3 regions of the Anaerobacillus sp. QJM3NY_32 genome follow, and region 3 is predicted to be linked to each of the others. Evidence: riboswitches for the same ligand, from Rfam matches in the RefSeq annotation. Region 3 holds a riboswitch; each other region holds the start of a gene.
What was found. Region 3 has a riboswitch for lysine ahead of lysA (diaminopimelate decarboxylase). Riboswitches for the same ligand answer to the same signal wherever they lie in the genome.

Region 1: linked by a shared signal. The riboswitch ahead of AC0VYH_RS15780 (aspartate kinase) and the one ahead of lysA (diaminopimelate decarboxylase) in region 3 are both predicted to bind lysine.
Region 2: linked by a shared signal. The riboswitch ahead of AC0VYH_RS17735 (Na+/H+ antiporter NhaC family protein) and the one ahead of lysA (diaminopimelate decarboxylase) in region 3 are both predicted to bind lysine.

Annotation. Positions count from the first base shown of each region.
Region 1 is NZ_CM149684.1:2,999,728-3,005,111, forward strand. Features, by position in the region: gene sdhA (succinate dehydrogenase flavoprotein subunit) at 1-1,033, opposite strand, end outside; gene AC0VYH_RS15770 (succinate dehydrogenase cytochrome b558 subunit) at 1,108-1,716, opposite strand; gene AC0VYH_RS15775 (YslB family protein) at 2,025-2,468, shown strand; gene AC0VYH_RS15780 (aspartate kinase) at 2,499-3,734, opposite strand; lysine riboswitch at 3,979-4,167, opposite strand; gene uvrC (excinuclease ABC subunit UvrC) at 4,247-5,384, opposite strand, start outside.
Region 2 is NZ_CM149684.1:3,411,486-3,416,869, forward strand. Features, by position in the region: gene AC0VYH_RS17730 (sodium-dependent transporter) at 1-1,260, opposite strand, end outside; gene AC0VYH_RS17735 (Na+/H+ antiporter NhaC family protein) at 1,494-3,071, opposite strand; lysine riboswitch at 3,222-3,402, opposite strand; gene yunB (sporulation protein YunB) at 3,560-4,330, opposite strand; gene AC0VYH_RS17745 (YunC family protein) at 4,468-4,761, opposite strand; gene AC0VYH_RS17750 (bifunctional metallophosphatase/5'-nucleotidase) at 4,855-5,384, opposite strand, start outside.
Region 3 is NZ_CM149684.1:2,541,407-2,546,790, forward strand. Features, by position in the region: gene AC0VYH_RS13370 (peptidylprolyl isomerase) at 1-436, opposite strand, end outside; gene lysA (diaminopimelate decarboxylase) at 529-1,854, opposite strand; lysine riboswitch at 1,949-2,136, opposite strand; gene AC0VYH_RS13380 (spore germination protein) at 2,183-3,676, opposite strand; gene spoVAEA (stage V sporulation protein SpoVABEA) at 3,657-4,235, opposite strand; gene spoVAE (stage V sporulation protein AE) at 4,241-4,591, opposite strand; gene spoVAD (stage V sporulation protein AD) at 4,591-5,384, opposite strand, start outside.

The DNA of each region.
Region 1 (5,384 bases), 460 kb from region 3:
TAGGGACTTTACGAGGATCGTCACCCATGAATTTCTCATAAATTTCAATAATACCGCCAAGCTTAACATCAAGCTCTTTTGAATCTTTATGTGAGAGGTCAAGGTAAACCATGTTCTCTCCATTAATACCAAGCTTTTGACTAACACACACATCAAAAATTTCTCTCGTAGCAATATCACGCGGTACAAGGTTTCCATATGCTGGGTATTTTTCCTCAAGGAAATACCATGGTTTACCGTCTTTATACGTCCAAACGCGGCCACCTTCGCCACGTGCAGATTCACTCATAAGACGAAGCTTGTCATCACCAGGGATTGCTGTTGGGTGAATTTGAATAAATTCCCCATTAGAATAAATAGCCCCTTGCTGATAAAGCGCACCAGCAGCAGAACCTGTATTAATAACAGAGTTTGTACTCTTACCGAAGATAATACCTGGTCCACCAGTCGCCATAATAACCGCATCTGCTTCAAAACTTCTTATTTCAGAAGTTGTTAAGTTTTCACCAACAACTCCTCGGCATACACCTTCATCATCTAAAATAGCGGAGAGAAATTCCCATCCTTCATATTTTGTAACGAGGCCTGCTACTTCATGGCGACGAACTTGCTCATCAAGCGCATATAGAAGCTGTTGCCCGGTTGTTGCACCGGCAAAAGCAGTGCGATGATGTTGTGTTCCACCAAAGCGTCTAAAATCTAGTAGACCTTCTGGTGTTCTGTTAAACATTACGCCCATACGATCCATTAAGTGAATGATACCAGGTGCTGCATCACACATTGCTTTTACTGGAGGTTGATTTGCAAGGAAATCTCCTCCATAAACTGTATCATCAAAGTGCTCCCAAGGAGAATCTCCTTCTCCTTTTGTATTAACAGCCCCGTTAATTCCCCCCTGCGCACATACAGAGTGAGAACGTTTTACCGGAACGATGGAAAGAAGATCTACTTGCATTCCAGCTTCCGCAGCTTTGATGGTAGCCATCAAACCTGCAAGGCCGCCTCCAACTATCACTAATTTACCTTTACTCATAAGAACAGTTCCCCCTTAAATGCTGGCTCTGTCTGAAAGTTATGTATCAGACGTGGTGAAGACAGTTCACTTTCTTAAACGAATGCAAATAATGCGCGCATGCCAACAACTGAAAGTGCAACGAAAATGACCATTGTTACGTATGTCATCGTACGCTGTGATTTTGGTGTTACTGTGAAGCCCCAGCTTACAAAGAAAGACCATAAGCCATTTGCGAAGTGGAAGACAGTACCAAGTACACCAACGATGTAAAAGATCATCATTCCTGGATTAGACAAGATATCAGCCATCATTTGGAAGTTTACTTCTGCTCCCATCGCAGCTTGTATTCTCGTTTGCCAGACGTGCCAAGTTACAAATATTAATACGATAACGCCAGAAATCCGCTGCAAATAAAACATCCAGTTACGTAAATAGCCATATCGACTTACGTTGTTTTTGGATTGAAATGCGATATAAACACCGTAAATCGCATGGAATAAGAGCGGTAAGAAAATGACGAAAATTTCAAGCAAATACCTGTAAGGAAGGCTCTCCATAAAATGAGCTGCGTCATTAAACGCCTCGGGCCCTCTTGTTGCAAAATAGTTAACAGTGAGATGCTGAGTAACATAAAGTCCGAGCGGAATTACTCCTAGAAGCGAATGCAATTTTCGGCTTACAAAGTCTCGACTTGCGGCCATGTTTTGTGTGTCCCCCTTTTAAGTTGTTAAGCTACCATCTGCCAGTGCATTTTTTTCTAATAAAGAAGTCTTTGCATGCACAGAAATCATCGCTTTCTGTCGATTATATTGTGACATACCCATTGTACTCCCATCATTTAGGACCGTCAAGAAAACGTGTACATTTAGATTTTTCAAAATTCCCTTGCAACACCTGCGTATATCTCAATTGAATACGCTTTCTATATATATAAATTCTATCTATGGTGCTATGGAGGATTTGTCGATAAAACGTTATAATTATTTTGTAGAAAAGCTGGGAGGAATTTATGTTTAAGAAGCGCACAAACTCGATTGATTATAGTCATGAAATAGAAACAACTGCTTTTGGATATGAATTTTATAGAGAAGTTCTTATTCCTGAACTTCTTGGTAGTGAACAGCCGGCTGTTTTATATTGGACTGGAAAAGAAATGGCTAGGCAATTCCCGCTCTCCACTCGAGAAGAGATCGAGGATTTTTTTCAGCGTGCTGGATGGGGTAAATTATCAATTGCACAAGAAAAAAAGAATGAAGTAACGTTTGATCTTCAGTCAGCTCTTATCACTGAGCGAAGAAATACTAGTCGAAATGCTTGTTATCAACTAGAAGCAGGTTTTCTTGCTGAACAATATCAAAATATGCTTCGTTGCATCGCTGAATCCTATGAAACTGATAAAAAGAATGAAATTCAATTCACAGTAAAATGGGACCCAAAAGATCAGATTGAATAGAAAGGAGACCACATGTGGTCTCCTTTTTGATTACATTTGTTTAACAGGGGTTCTTTCATCTAGTTGAAATTTATCGTGTAGCGACTCAATAGCATAAATCATTTTATCTTCTGGAACGATCGTTGACACTTTGATTTCTGATGTACTCACCATCTTCATTTCTACCCCGTGTTCAGCAAGTACTTCAAACATTTGTGCCGCAACACCAGGGTTAGAAATCATACCTGATCCTACTATGGATACCTTAGCAAGTTCTGATTCGTGATAAATATGTTCGTAGGGAAGTTTCACTTTAATGCGACGGAGCACATCAAGAGTTAATTCAAGAGAGGCTGTTTCAATTGAGAATGAGATACTCGTTGTATTTTTCTCTCCTGTACTTTGAATGATCACATCTACATTAATACCATTTGCCGCAAGAGATGAGAACAAGGAAGGAAGTGTTGTAATCTCATTCGGCAAACCTGAAATTGTTATTTTTGTTACATTACTTTCAAAAGCCAGACCTCTAACCACCAAATTTTGTTCCATTGATACGACCTCCTCAATTAGCGTTCCAGGTTCATTCGTAAAGCTCGAGCGGACCTCAAGCAAGATGTTATAGTTTTTTGCAAACTCAACCGCTCTAGGATGTAAGACACCAGCCCCAAGGTTAGCAAGTTCAAGCATTTCATCATAAGAAATCGTAGAAAGCTTTCTTGCACCTTTCACATATCGAGGATCTGTCGTATACACGCCATCCACATCTGTATATATCTCACAACGATCCGCTTTAAGAGCTGCTGCAATCGCCACAGCTGTTGTATCGGAACCACCACGCCCTAGCGTCGCGATGTCAGACGTATCAGTTAGCCCCTGGAATCCTGCTACTATCACAATTTTCCCTTCAGCAAGGTGTTGATTCATACGTGATGCATCAATATCGAGGATTCTGGCATTGCCGTGAAGCGACTCTGTTTTAATTCCTGCTTGCCAGCCAGTTAATGAAATAGCATCGTACCCTTCTTCATTTAATGCCATCGAAAGAAGCGCTGTTGTTACTTGTTCTCCAGTCGTTAGAAGCATATCAAGCTCTCTTGCAGACGGTGTAGCTGTTATCCCTTTTGATAATCCTAAAAGCTCATCCGTTGTTTTGCCCATCGCTGAAACAACCGCAACAACCTCATCTCCATTATTTACAGCTTCCATAAGCCTTTTGGAAACATTTTTGATTTTCTCTACATCTCCAACAGACGTACCTCCGAATTTCAATACGCGTAGTCCCACTCTCTCCATCCTTTCTTTCATGCAGCTCGTTATCCCTCATAGTGCGTAATCATCGCACGTTACAAACACTCACTAACTAAGAGTCGAAATGGATATTAAAAAACTCGGCCACTCACCAGATTGAAATAGCGATAGCCTTCATTTTTTATACTTTAAACTTGTAAAGTGTTTATTAAAGTATAAAAAAACAACAATGAGAAAAACCTCACTGTTGTTTTCATAACAAATCCAAGAAAACGTCCCTTTGTGAGATAGTTCTCCATCCAATTCCCGGGTAGGTATTGGATGACAGCTCTGCACTTATTCAATACAGATCCAGCTTCAGACGGATAAGCGTCTTTCCACTTCGGCAAATCCCCCTTTCAGCTCCTATCACTGAGTCTTAACACTCTTCAGTAAGCTTACTATTGGTTTTTGCGCCTCTACCATCACTTCAACTTTCGAAGTGTGGAACTATTAAATTTCACTCATTATAACGAACTTACGTGAATGCCGCAACATGTTCTTACAAATTAATTTGATTGACTTTCAAATCGAGCGACTACTTCCTCTGCAACATTCATTGGTAGTCCTGCGTTGTGTAAGTCTTCAACGCTTGCTTCTTTCATCTTTTTGATCGATCCAAAATGATTTAGCAGCTTCTTTTTTCTCTTCTCTCCGATACCGGGAATATCATCAAGACTTGACTTAAGCATCGATTTTCCTCGAAGCTGTCGATGAAACGTAATCGCAAATCGGTGTACTTCATCTTGAATCCTTTGCAACAGGTAGAATTCCTGACTATTTCTTGGTAGATAAACAGCTTCAGGAGGATCACCAATAAGAAGATGAGACGTTTTATGTTTCTCATCTTTCGTCAGCGAGCAAACCGGTATGTCCAGACCAAGCTCATTCTCGAGCACATCCTGTGACGCCTGTATTTGAGCTATTCCGCCGTCAATAATAATTAAGTCAGGAAGCGGACCATTTTCCTTAAGCATTCTTGAATATCTTCTTCTCACAACCTCTTTCATAGAACCTACATCGTTTGGTCCTTCCACTGTTTTGATTTTGTACTTGCGATACTCATTTTTCTTTGGCTTTCCATCAAGAAAAACAACCATAGCGGATACAGGGTTCGTGCCCTGAATGTTCGAGTTATCAAAAGCTTCAATTCTGAGCGGAGCTTCTATATTAAGCTTTTCTCCCAAGTTTTCAACAGCATCAATCGTTCTTTTCTCGTCGCGTTCAATTAATGAAAATTTCTCATTAATGGCAATGGTCGCATTCTTCATTGTAAGCTCGACAAGCTCTTTTTTCTTGCCTCTTTTTGGCTGGTGAACTGGAATTTGTAGCAGTTCTTCTACCATTTGAGCATTAACCTGCTGAGGAAGCAATACTTCTTTTGGCTTAGGATGATTTTGTTGAAGATAGAACTGACCGATATAAGTTAAGAAATCTTCTTCAGCATCATTATAGAAAGGGAAAAGTGAAACATCTCTCTCAATTAACTTCCCTTGTCGTACAAAGAAAACTTGAACACACATCCATCCTTTGTCGAAACTATATCCAAAAATATCCCGATCAATACCATCGTTAGATTGGATCTTTTGCACTTCCATAACTTTATCAATATGAAACATTAAATCACGAAACTCTTTTGCTCGCTCG
Region 2 (5,384 bases), 870 kb from region 3:
AATGCCGTTTGCATGTGACTCAAGCGTATTAAGCTCACGAAGTACCCATGCTACAACAACGACTTCCACTAGTCCTACAAAGGCAATTCCGAACTGGTTAATAAAGTAGTCAGCTGCGTCAAGGAAGAACAATCCGCCCTGCGTTGCAAACAGAATCGAGATAATAGAGGAAATCCCTCCACCAATTAGAACAGCTTTCGTACGAGAAATTCCGAACTTCTCAGAAACACCTGCAACATATGTTTCTGAAATGGAAATGAGCGAAGACAAACCTGCAAGTACAAGTGAAGCAAAGAATAAGAATCCGAACAACCCGTTCAAAGCTGGGAACTCATTGATAATTTGAGGGAAGACAACGAAGGCTAGTCCTACGCCACCGCTCACTACTTCGCCAACGCTAAGCCCCTGCTGCTGAGCCATAAATCCAAGCGCTGAGAATACCCCAATACCTGCTAGAAGTTCAAACGCCGAGTTACCAAAACCAGTAATAAACGCGTTATTCGTAATATCTGATTTCTTAGGTAAGTAACTAGAATAAGTAATCATAATAGCAAAAGCAATGGATAAACTGAAGAAAATTTGTCCGTATGCAGCAACCCAAACACTTCCTGAAGTAATGCTGTCAAAATTCGGTGTAAAGAATGCATTTAGACCTTCAGCAGCACCAGGCAGTGTCACTGCTCGAATCACAATGATTAAGAAAAGAATAATTAATGTAGGAATGAAAATTTTATTAGCACGCTCAATTCCCTTTTTAACACCTGCAAGAAGTACGCCAAGTGTAATGATCCATACTGCAATTAATGGGAGAAATACGCCTGGTACGATACTACCTGTTTGTCCAGGATCAACCGTTAATTTCAGATAATCATTGAAGAGGAATGCTTCTGTATCAGAACCCCAACTTTGATTAAATGCAAAATAGCTATAAGAGATGGCCCACGCAATAATTACCGCGTAGTATGTGGAGATGACGAATGCAACGATAACGCCCCACCACCCAAGCCATTCCATCTTCTTATTCATTCGAAAGAACGAAAGTGGTGCGGATCCACGGAATTTATGACCCAATGTAAATTCAAGAATAAGAATTGGGATTCCGGCTGTTAATAATGCAAATAAATAAGGAATAAAAAATGCTCCACCACCGTTGTCATAGGCTACGGCCGGAAATCTCCAAATGTTCCCTAGACCTATTGCTGAACCAACTGCGGCTAATATAAAACCAGCCCTTGTCCCCCATTGCGCACGATTTTCCAAATAAATTACCCCCTTAGACAAATGTTAACCTTTTTCACCATAAGCCCCCTTCCAGAAAAAGGTTAAGACTTTTAAGTAAATTCAGATTATTTTGTTTATAGTATATCTAGTACGTATGTCCTTGTCAAAACAATCTTTTTACATTTTTCGTATGAATCGTTCAATTTTCTATATAAATCTCTCTATTTTTGTGAAAATACATAAAAAAACAGGAGGAATATCCTCCTGTTTGATTAATGATTTGCCATTTCAACTGGTCTGTTGGCATATTTTCCTTTTAGCATGAAAATTAATAATCCGAATAGAATCGCTGTTGCCACAAGACCAAGAATGGAACTACCAGTAAAGCCAAGAACCAGATATCCTAGTAACGAAATACCTGCAACGAGCAATGCATAAGGCAACTGTGTCATCACATGATCGATATGGTGACTACCCGCGCCTGTTGAAGAAAGAATTGTTGTATCCGAAATTGGTGAGCAGTGATCTCCAAATACAGCTCCTGCAAGAACAGCGGCAAGTACAGGAAGCATGTAGGTAGGATCCGTAGCAGCAGCAATCTCTCCTGCGATCGGAAGCATAATGCCAAATGTTCCCCACGAAGTTCCCGTTGCAAACGCCATAACACCTGCAAGTAGGAACAAAATAGCTGGTAAGAAGCCAATCACAATGTGGTCATTAACAAGTCCTGCAAGATACTTACCAGTCCCTAGTGAGCCGATAATTTCAATCAATGTCCATGCAAAGAAAAGAATGTATACGGCTGGAAGCATTGATTTAATGCCTTCCCAAATTCCTTTTCCAAGAACCGCTCCACCCATTCGTTTTGGAAAGAAGAAGAGGAGAGAAGTTATAAGTCCAATGATTCCACCATAAAGGAGAGAAGCAGCAACGTCTGTATTTTCAAAGACAGACAAAGCTGTCACGGCTGTATCCGTTCCGCTAACAGCCTGAATTCCTGTGATGACCATAAACGTCACAGTACCAGCAATTAGCATAATAATAGGCCATGCAAGATCAGCTACTTTCCCCTTCTCACTTTCAGGTAGTCCTGATGTTTGACCAGGTACGGCACCTTGATTCGGATCAAGCACTTCTCCTGTTTTCTGTGCACGGTCTTCATGTACTCTCATTGCCTTAAGATTAATGTCAAAATAACTAACAAAGAACACCATCGCAAGTGCAAAGAGAGCATACAAATTCATTGGAATCATTCTTATAAAAGCTTCTAACGCGCCAACACCTGTAATGCTATGCGTTGCTAATACACCACCAATTAACGCGATGATATAAGCGCCCCAGCTTGAAATAGGTGAAATAATACACATTGGTGCTGCAGTTGAATCAATGATATAGGCAAGCTTTGCCCTTGAAACATTGTGCCTGTCCGTAATCGGTCTACTTACGTTCCCAACTGCGAGCGAATTAAAGTAATCATCAATAAAAATAATAATACCAAATACCGCTGTGACAATCTGTGCGCCTACTCTTGTTTTCACGCGTTTCATGGCCCACTCGCCAAATGCGCGACTTCCACCTGATATCGAAATAAAGGCCGTCATCATCCCTAATAAAAGCAGGAAGAAAATAATGTACATGTTCCAAGTATTTAAACCACCGCTCTCGGAATCAATGAAGATCCCTTTTACGATTGTATAAATTTCTTCTAATGAATTTGGTACACTCCAATTGTTGATCATTAGCGCACCAAGAATAATGCCTACTCCTAAAGAAGGAAGCACTTTTCTAGTCACCACTACCATTAGCAAAGCTACGAGTGGTGGAATAATGGATAGAACTGAATTCTCCATGAATATCCTCCTAATAAATGATTGGTCATCATAACCGGAATGGACGCCTATCCCTCAGCCTTCTCGTCGTGTTTGAACGCAAAAAAGCGAGCAATGATAGGATTGGTCCTATCATTGCTCGCTTCACCGAGTCAATGTTAAGTGTCCACCCCGATCAGTAGTTCTCCATTACAAGTTAGACTCATAATGACAGTTCGACACTTCTTCAATGTCGCCCCAACACAAATAATGTGACCGTTATTTATGCTTCGGCAGATCTCCCTTTCGATGCTGATCATTGGTGTCATTCTCCCAACACGTACTCATGAGGATCTGCTCCTCTACCTCATCGTATAAGATAAGGAACAATATTAAGTTCAGTTTTAAAGTATACCTTACTTTCGTTGTTTGTGCAATTGTAGATTATTCCAGAGATATTTCTATTAGAAGGGAACCATTTTTTTAGCTATCGACATTGAACATTGAAGCTGGTTAATGGCCTCCTTTTCTTAATCTGGCTTCGGCAAAACGATCGATGGATTTCCACCATTTCCATTATCACCATTATAATAATAAGGAACGTCTCCCTGAATAAATAAATCTCCAATTTTTACAGAGTTCGAAACTTCAGTATTCTTTGTAGAGAAAGGAATAATTACGTTCATCTCAACTTTAATATTGATATACACTTCAAGATACGTGTTGTTAATTCCCGTTTCTTTCACCTTTGTATCAATATTAGAGACCACATCTCCAATCATTTCAAACCGTACTGGAATCCTCGGCCCAAAATTTGAAAGAAGAACATTATTTGTAGCCATCCCTAAAGGTATGGAGTATACGATTCCTTGTTGATTTTCGGTACCTTCGTAATCGATATCTACATCATTCTTAAAGGTTTCCAGCTTATCTAAATCACCAGCTTCAACATAATCTAAGTAAGTTTGAACTCGTTCTGTGGCCTCTGAGATCAATCGATTATAAACTTGCGAGTTAAAGCTATAACTTGGTACTCTTTCGGAATCATTACCATGAACGATAATTAAATTCTCAACGTCAATACCGTCTGCGATCTTCTTTGAAATGGCATCATTTATTGCTTGCGCAGCAACTTGACGTGTTTTTGTTTCAGCAATACTGATTAAGCTTGGTTCAATTCCTTTATTAACAATCCATAATCCTTGAACAGTAGTAAAGATAAAAATAATAAAGGAGATGACAAAAACATATCGAAAGGGAAGCGGCCCCTTTCTAAAGAATTTTCTACGAGTTCGAAACAACATGAACCCTCCCTTCTCTTCTTCATGTATATGCCATGGAGAAGAGAAGTATGGACAATTTCCTAGAAAGAGCCAAATTCAAGCTATTAAATGTTTCATAATCGAAAAGAAAGCCGTAGCAACTGCTACGGCTTTCTTCACATCATCTTAAGCATCGCGTCTCTACCCTTAGTTCCAATCGTAATGCCTCGCGCTTCTGCTTCAAGCGTAACAGATTCGAGCGGTGCATCAAGCAGTTGTTCAATAGACCGTACACCAACAGCTCTTCCTGCGATAATCTTTCGGTCACTTAACTTTTCATTAAGTAAGGCTACATCGAGTGCGCCGCACATGATATACCCATTGTCATTCATGACCGCTAGAAAATTCGTTTTCGGAAGCTGCATACTGACCGCTGTAAAAGGATGACCGTCAATCATGATTGGTGACATAGTGATCACGTCATTCCCGCCTCCTGACCTGAATGAATATCACTATATCTATATGAGACAAAGAGCATGTTTGACAATCAAACACTGAAAGTTTTAATGTCTATTTTCTAAACGCCATGCAAGGAGATCTCGAAGCATTTCAGGTAAAAAGTATTTCTTTTTAGCATGCTTCATTTGAGGATAGAATTTCCCAAATGTGAACATATCAGCCGTGGCAACGGCATATTCTTCATCAGAAACAAGCTTATTTCCGTTGTGAAAAACATCTGTTACATGATAGAGGCCGTCGTCCATTTTGACAGAGGTAACCTCAAGCCCATCGAATGCCATGATCCCCATTACCTCTCCTCGGAAACCGAGACCTTTAAAACTTAAATTCACTATTTCATCTGACATAGAATAAGAAATGATTTCTCGTAACTCGCTTCCTTTTAGCACCACTTTGCAAGGATTAACAGGATGAGGGCAAATGCGATGAAGGTCTTCTCTTGATACATTTCCTTCTGGTAACCCATCAAGCAACATACCAGCGTTAATCATGCCAATATCCGCTCCACACCACTCTCTAAGAGCGGCAGCTAACTCATCAGCTAGAACCGAGCGTTGAAACCATTCAGATTCAA
Region 3 (5,384 bases):
ATTCTTCGTCCCAGACTTTTACTTCTTTCATTACGTCACCCTGTTTAACGCGAAGGACCGTATCCATTCCTTCTGTTACTTGACCAAAAACGGTATGAACGCCGTCTAGATGAGGCTGAGGTTCATGAACTAGGAAAAACTGACTGCCGCCCGTGTTTTTACCAGCATGTGCCATAGACAATGAGCCTGCTACGTGCTTATGAGGGTTACCTTCTGTTTCACAGTCAATTGTATATCCTGGTCCACCCATTCCAGAACCTGTAGGATCTCCACCTTGAGCAACAAAACCAGGGATTACACGGTGAAAATTCACACCGTTGTAGAAACCTTCATTTGCAAGCTTCTCAAAGTTAGCAACAGTGTTAGGTGCTGCTTCTGGATAAAATTCAATTTCAATAACTTCTCCATTTTCAAATGCAATTGTTCCTTTTTTCATAAATAAATCCTCCTGCACTAACAATTTTCTTAAAAGCTCTTTCATTATAGCACAGACTGAAGCTGTTCCATATCATTTATGCTTTTCAACTATTATTTTGATATAATCGCTTGTTTTAATGGCAAATCATGTCGAACTAAATCCTCGTATGACTCTCTCTCAACAACAAGGTTGGCCTCACCATTTTCAACAAAGACAACAGCTGGTCTTGGTAATCTATTGTAGTTATTTGCCATGGAATAACCATATGCCCCCGTTGAAAAAACAGCCATCGTATCACCAGCAATCGCTCGCTGTAACTGGCAATCCCAAATTAACATATCACCTGATTCACAACACTTTCCTGCTACAGAGTATAGGTGGTCTTTTGCTTCATTCATTCGATTTGCTATTGTGGCTTCATATTTTGCCTGATAGAGAGCAGGGCGTAAATTATCCGTCATCCCTCCATCTACAGCGAGGTAACGTCGCAACTCTGGAACATTTTTGTGTGAACCAACCGTATATAACGTCATTCCAGCTTCTCCTACTAGTGAACGACCAGGTTCAATCCAGATCTCAGGCATGTTCATTTGCCCTGTTACCTGATTTCTGATTGTTTCAATCATAGCTTCGATGTAGTTCCCTACTGGTAATGGGTGATCTTCACTCGTATATCGGATTCCAAATCCTCCACCAAGGTTAAGGACTTCAGGCTCAAAACCATAGGCATCATACCATGTTGTAAGATAGCTATAAATCTTTTCAATAGCCATTACAAAACCATTTGTTTCAAAAATTTGTGAGCCTATATGACAATGAAGTCCAAGAAGATGAACAGCACTCATTTTTGTTACATCCAATATCGCGCGTTCTACCTGACCACTCTGTAAATCAAAACCAAATTTAGAATCTTCTTGGCCTGTTAAAATATAATCATGCGTATGTGCTTCAATACCTGGTGTTATACGCAACAGCACATTAGCTTTCACATTTTTTTCTTCTGCAATTTGCTCAAGGAGAGATAATTCGTAAAAATTATCAACAACGAAGCAACCTATTTCTGCATCAAGCGCCATTCTAATTTCAGATTCACTTTTGTTATTTCCATGAAAATGAATACGCTCCACGGGGAAACCTGCCTTCAAAGCAGTATAAAGCTCTCCACCGGATACAACATCCAAACTTAATCCTTCTTCTTCTGCAAGTTGGATCATTGCCATACATGAAAAGGCCTTACTAGCATAAGCTACTTGATAGTTTACATTCTCACGTTCAAAGGCACTTCGAAACGCCCTTGCTTTGTCTCGAATCATAGCCACATCATAAACATATAACGCAGTGCCAAATTTTTTTCCTAATTGGACCGTATCGATCCCTCCAACTGTTAAATGCCCCTCTTCTGAAACTGCAGATGTACCGTATAAATTCACAATCATTTCTCCCCTCTCGCTTATATAAATGCGAGCTCCCTCCACACAATAAGAAAAACAGCCAACTTTATAGATAGGCTGTTTTCTCCGTATCCTCACGAGTTGGATTAGCTCACCACTGAAAGAAATTCATCCTCCAGTGACAGTCTGCAACTTATTCAGCAGCAGCCCAGCAAGAAAAGGATGGGTCCTTTCTCACTTCGGCAAATTGACCTTTCTGATATCGTCTTCGCATTCCATTCTATGCTCAGATATCTTACTCATTCGTTTTGCGCCTCTATCCCCATTACGTTCAATGAGGTCTATTCAATTAAGAAATAAATTATCATACTTTTTAAGATTCGGCAAGTGGTTTGTCCGGCTGCTTCGTTTCATTCTGGGGCTCTGTAATACTTGGACGCAATTTTGTCAAAGGAACAGAAACGCGAATTAGCACTTGAATAAACGCTTTTGCATTAAAAGGAATGAATGGCCATAAATAAGGTGTATTTAATGGCTTTAAGGCGACTAGGAAGAGAATAATAGCTGTCACGCCTATTATATATCCTGGAACTCTGAAGAAAAAGACAAGGAAAAGTAGTAATAATCTAACTAGTTTGTTCGCTATTGATAACTCATAACTTGGCGTTGCGTAAGAACCTATAGCCGCAATAGAAACATACAGAATAACTTCTGGAACAAATAATCCTACATCGATGGCAATTTGACCAATTAATACAGCCGCAATTAAACCCATCGCTGTAGAAAGCGGGGTAGGCGTATGAATGGCGGCCATTCTCAGTGTTTCGATCCCAATTTCTGCAAGAATGATTTGAATAAATATCGGCACATTCGTTTCATCATTTGGCCCAATAAAATCAATCGATTTAGGCAACAACCCAGGTTCATATACCGCCAATAACCACAGGGGAAGTAACAATAGCGCTGCTAGCATTCCTCCAAAGCGGACCCATCTCAAGAATGCACCTGGTAATGGAGCTTCCCTGTATTCTTCTGCATGTTGAACATGGTGGAAAAAGGTTGTTGGCGTAATAATAACACTCGGAGAAGTATCGACGATAATCAAGACATGCCCTTCTAACAAATGGGATGCGGCTACATCTGGCCTTTCCGTATATCGTACAAGTGGAAAAGGATTTCCCGCCTGATGCACTAAAAACTCTTCAACAGTTTTATCAGCCATAGGAATACCATCAATATTAATTTCTTTTAGTTTTTTCTTAATGATTTCAACTAAGTTTGGGTTAGCTACATCCTGAATATAAGTGATACACACATCCGTTTTGGAACGCTCTCCGACTTGAAATATTTCATTACGCAAACGACCATCTCTAATACGCCTTCTAGTAAGTGCAGTATTCTCAATAATATTTTCTGTGAAACCGTCTCTAGAACCTCTGATCACTTTCTCAGTGTCTGGCTCTTGAGGCGTTCTACCTGGATACTTTCGAACATCAATAATGTAAGCAATCTCTTCGCCTTCCATAAATACAGCGATCAGTCCAGAAAGAACTTGATCGACGACCTCATCGAACGTCTCTACTTTTGTTACTTGCTGATGGGGTAAATGATTATGGATAACTTGCTCGAATTTAACGGTCAAGCGATGATGATCATCTAATTCCATCAATTCACGCATGATTTCAACAATGATTGATGTATCACATAAACCAGTACAATAATAGAATTGTATTTCTTTATTCAAAATCTTGAGTTTACGTACACCTACGTCAAAACTTTCCCCAATGCCAATTGATTTTTTCAAGAAGTCTTCATTTTCTTTTAATTTTTTAAATATTTTTTGTTTGTTATTCATTTTTGTTGTCATAGAAACCGCTCCTTTCAAGCAGAATTTGAACGGCTTTCAATGTTATAGGCGACCCAACCTCCGGATCATCAAGCCCAGACATTTTACCTATATCACCGACACCTATAATAATTGGGACATTCAGTTTATCTAAAATAGATACAGTATCCCCATCTATTCTCCCAGCTTCCATATCAGCAAATCCATTCTTATCAACACCGAAATGCGTTAATTCACCATCCCTGTCGATGGAAACATCTACTCTCGTCCATTCAGAGAAGTGTGTTCTCGAGGCAACTGCAATCGCACCAAGTAGTTCAACATCTTCATCCTCAGCCACAGCCTGCATCGCTAGTTCTCCATAACCTTCACCCGGAAAACCACTGTCATCAAACATTACAAAGATTGGATCATGTGGAGCTTCTTTAATTAGGGAAACAATTTCATAACCAGCAAGCGGGGTTGGATTTCCTGCTGATTGGCTAATGCATCTCCCGCCAATATCCGAAGCCACTTTTTCAATTGCTTTTTGCGCGTAAAGATCTCCATCAGTAACGAAAATAACCCGCCGCTTGTTCAATTCATTCACCCCTTTGGCTTGAATATAATGGCTATGATAAATCCGAAAACAATAGCTGATGAAATTCCAGCTGAAGTTAACTGAAATATCCCCATTGCAATGCCTATAAATCCATGTTCCTCTCCTTGCTGCATCGCCCCATGTAGCAAGGAATGCCCAAAGCTCGTAATTGGGACTGTCGCACCTGCTCCTGCGAATTCAATCAGTCGATCGTATATACCAAAACCGTCAAGAATCGCTCCAGTCACCACAAAAGATGACATTACATGAGCAGGCGTTAATCTAAAAATATCGAGCAATAACTGACCAACAACACAAATGGCTCCTCCTACTGCAAAAGCAATGAAGTATTCCACTATTCCTCACCTCCAACTCGCTCAAAAACCACTGCATGAGCGATAGCAGGCATACTTTCTTTCTGTTGCACCATAACGGGGCTATGCAAGCATCCTGTAGCAGTAACTAGAATTTTTGAATACTTCCCTTGTTTTAGAAGCTCAATGAGATGACCATACGTAACAACCGCCGAACAGGCACACCCGCTTCCACCTGCGAATACTTCCTTCTGATCAGGTCGATAGATCATTAACCCACAGTCATTATGATTATTAGTAATGTCAAACCCTTTCTCAAGCAATAAATCACGAACAATCGGAGAACCAACTGCAGATAGATCTCCAGTAACAATTAAGTCATAATCTGAAGGTTTTACATTTAGGTCCTCAAAATGTGTGGCCAATGTATCTGCTGCCGCTGGCGCCATCGCACTCCCCATATCAAACGGATCCTTGATTCCCCAGTCAACTACTCTTCCAATCGTTGCCGCAGAGATTTGAATGTCCGATAACTCCTGACTAACTAACGCAGCTCCAGCACCAGTTACAGTTGATGTCGCAGTACCAGGTTTCTGACCTCCATATTCTGTTGGATAACGGAACTGTCTTTCAGCAGTTGCATTATGGCTACTCACTCCAGCAATAGCCCTCTCAGCAAAACCACCATCAACTAGAGAAGATGCAATCGCTAGGGATTCCATGGATGTCGAGCATGCTCCAAAAACACCTAGAAAAGGAATATGATTAGACCTTGCTGTATAAGTTGCGCTTACGATTTGATTTAATAGATCACCCGCTACAAAAACATCAACTT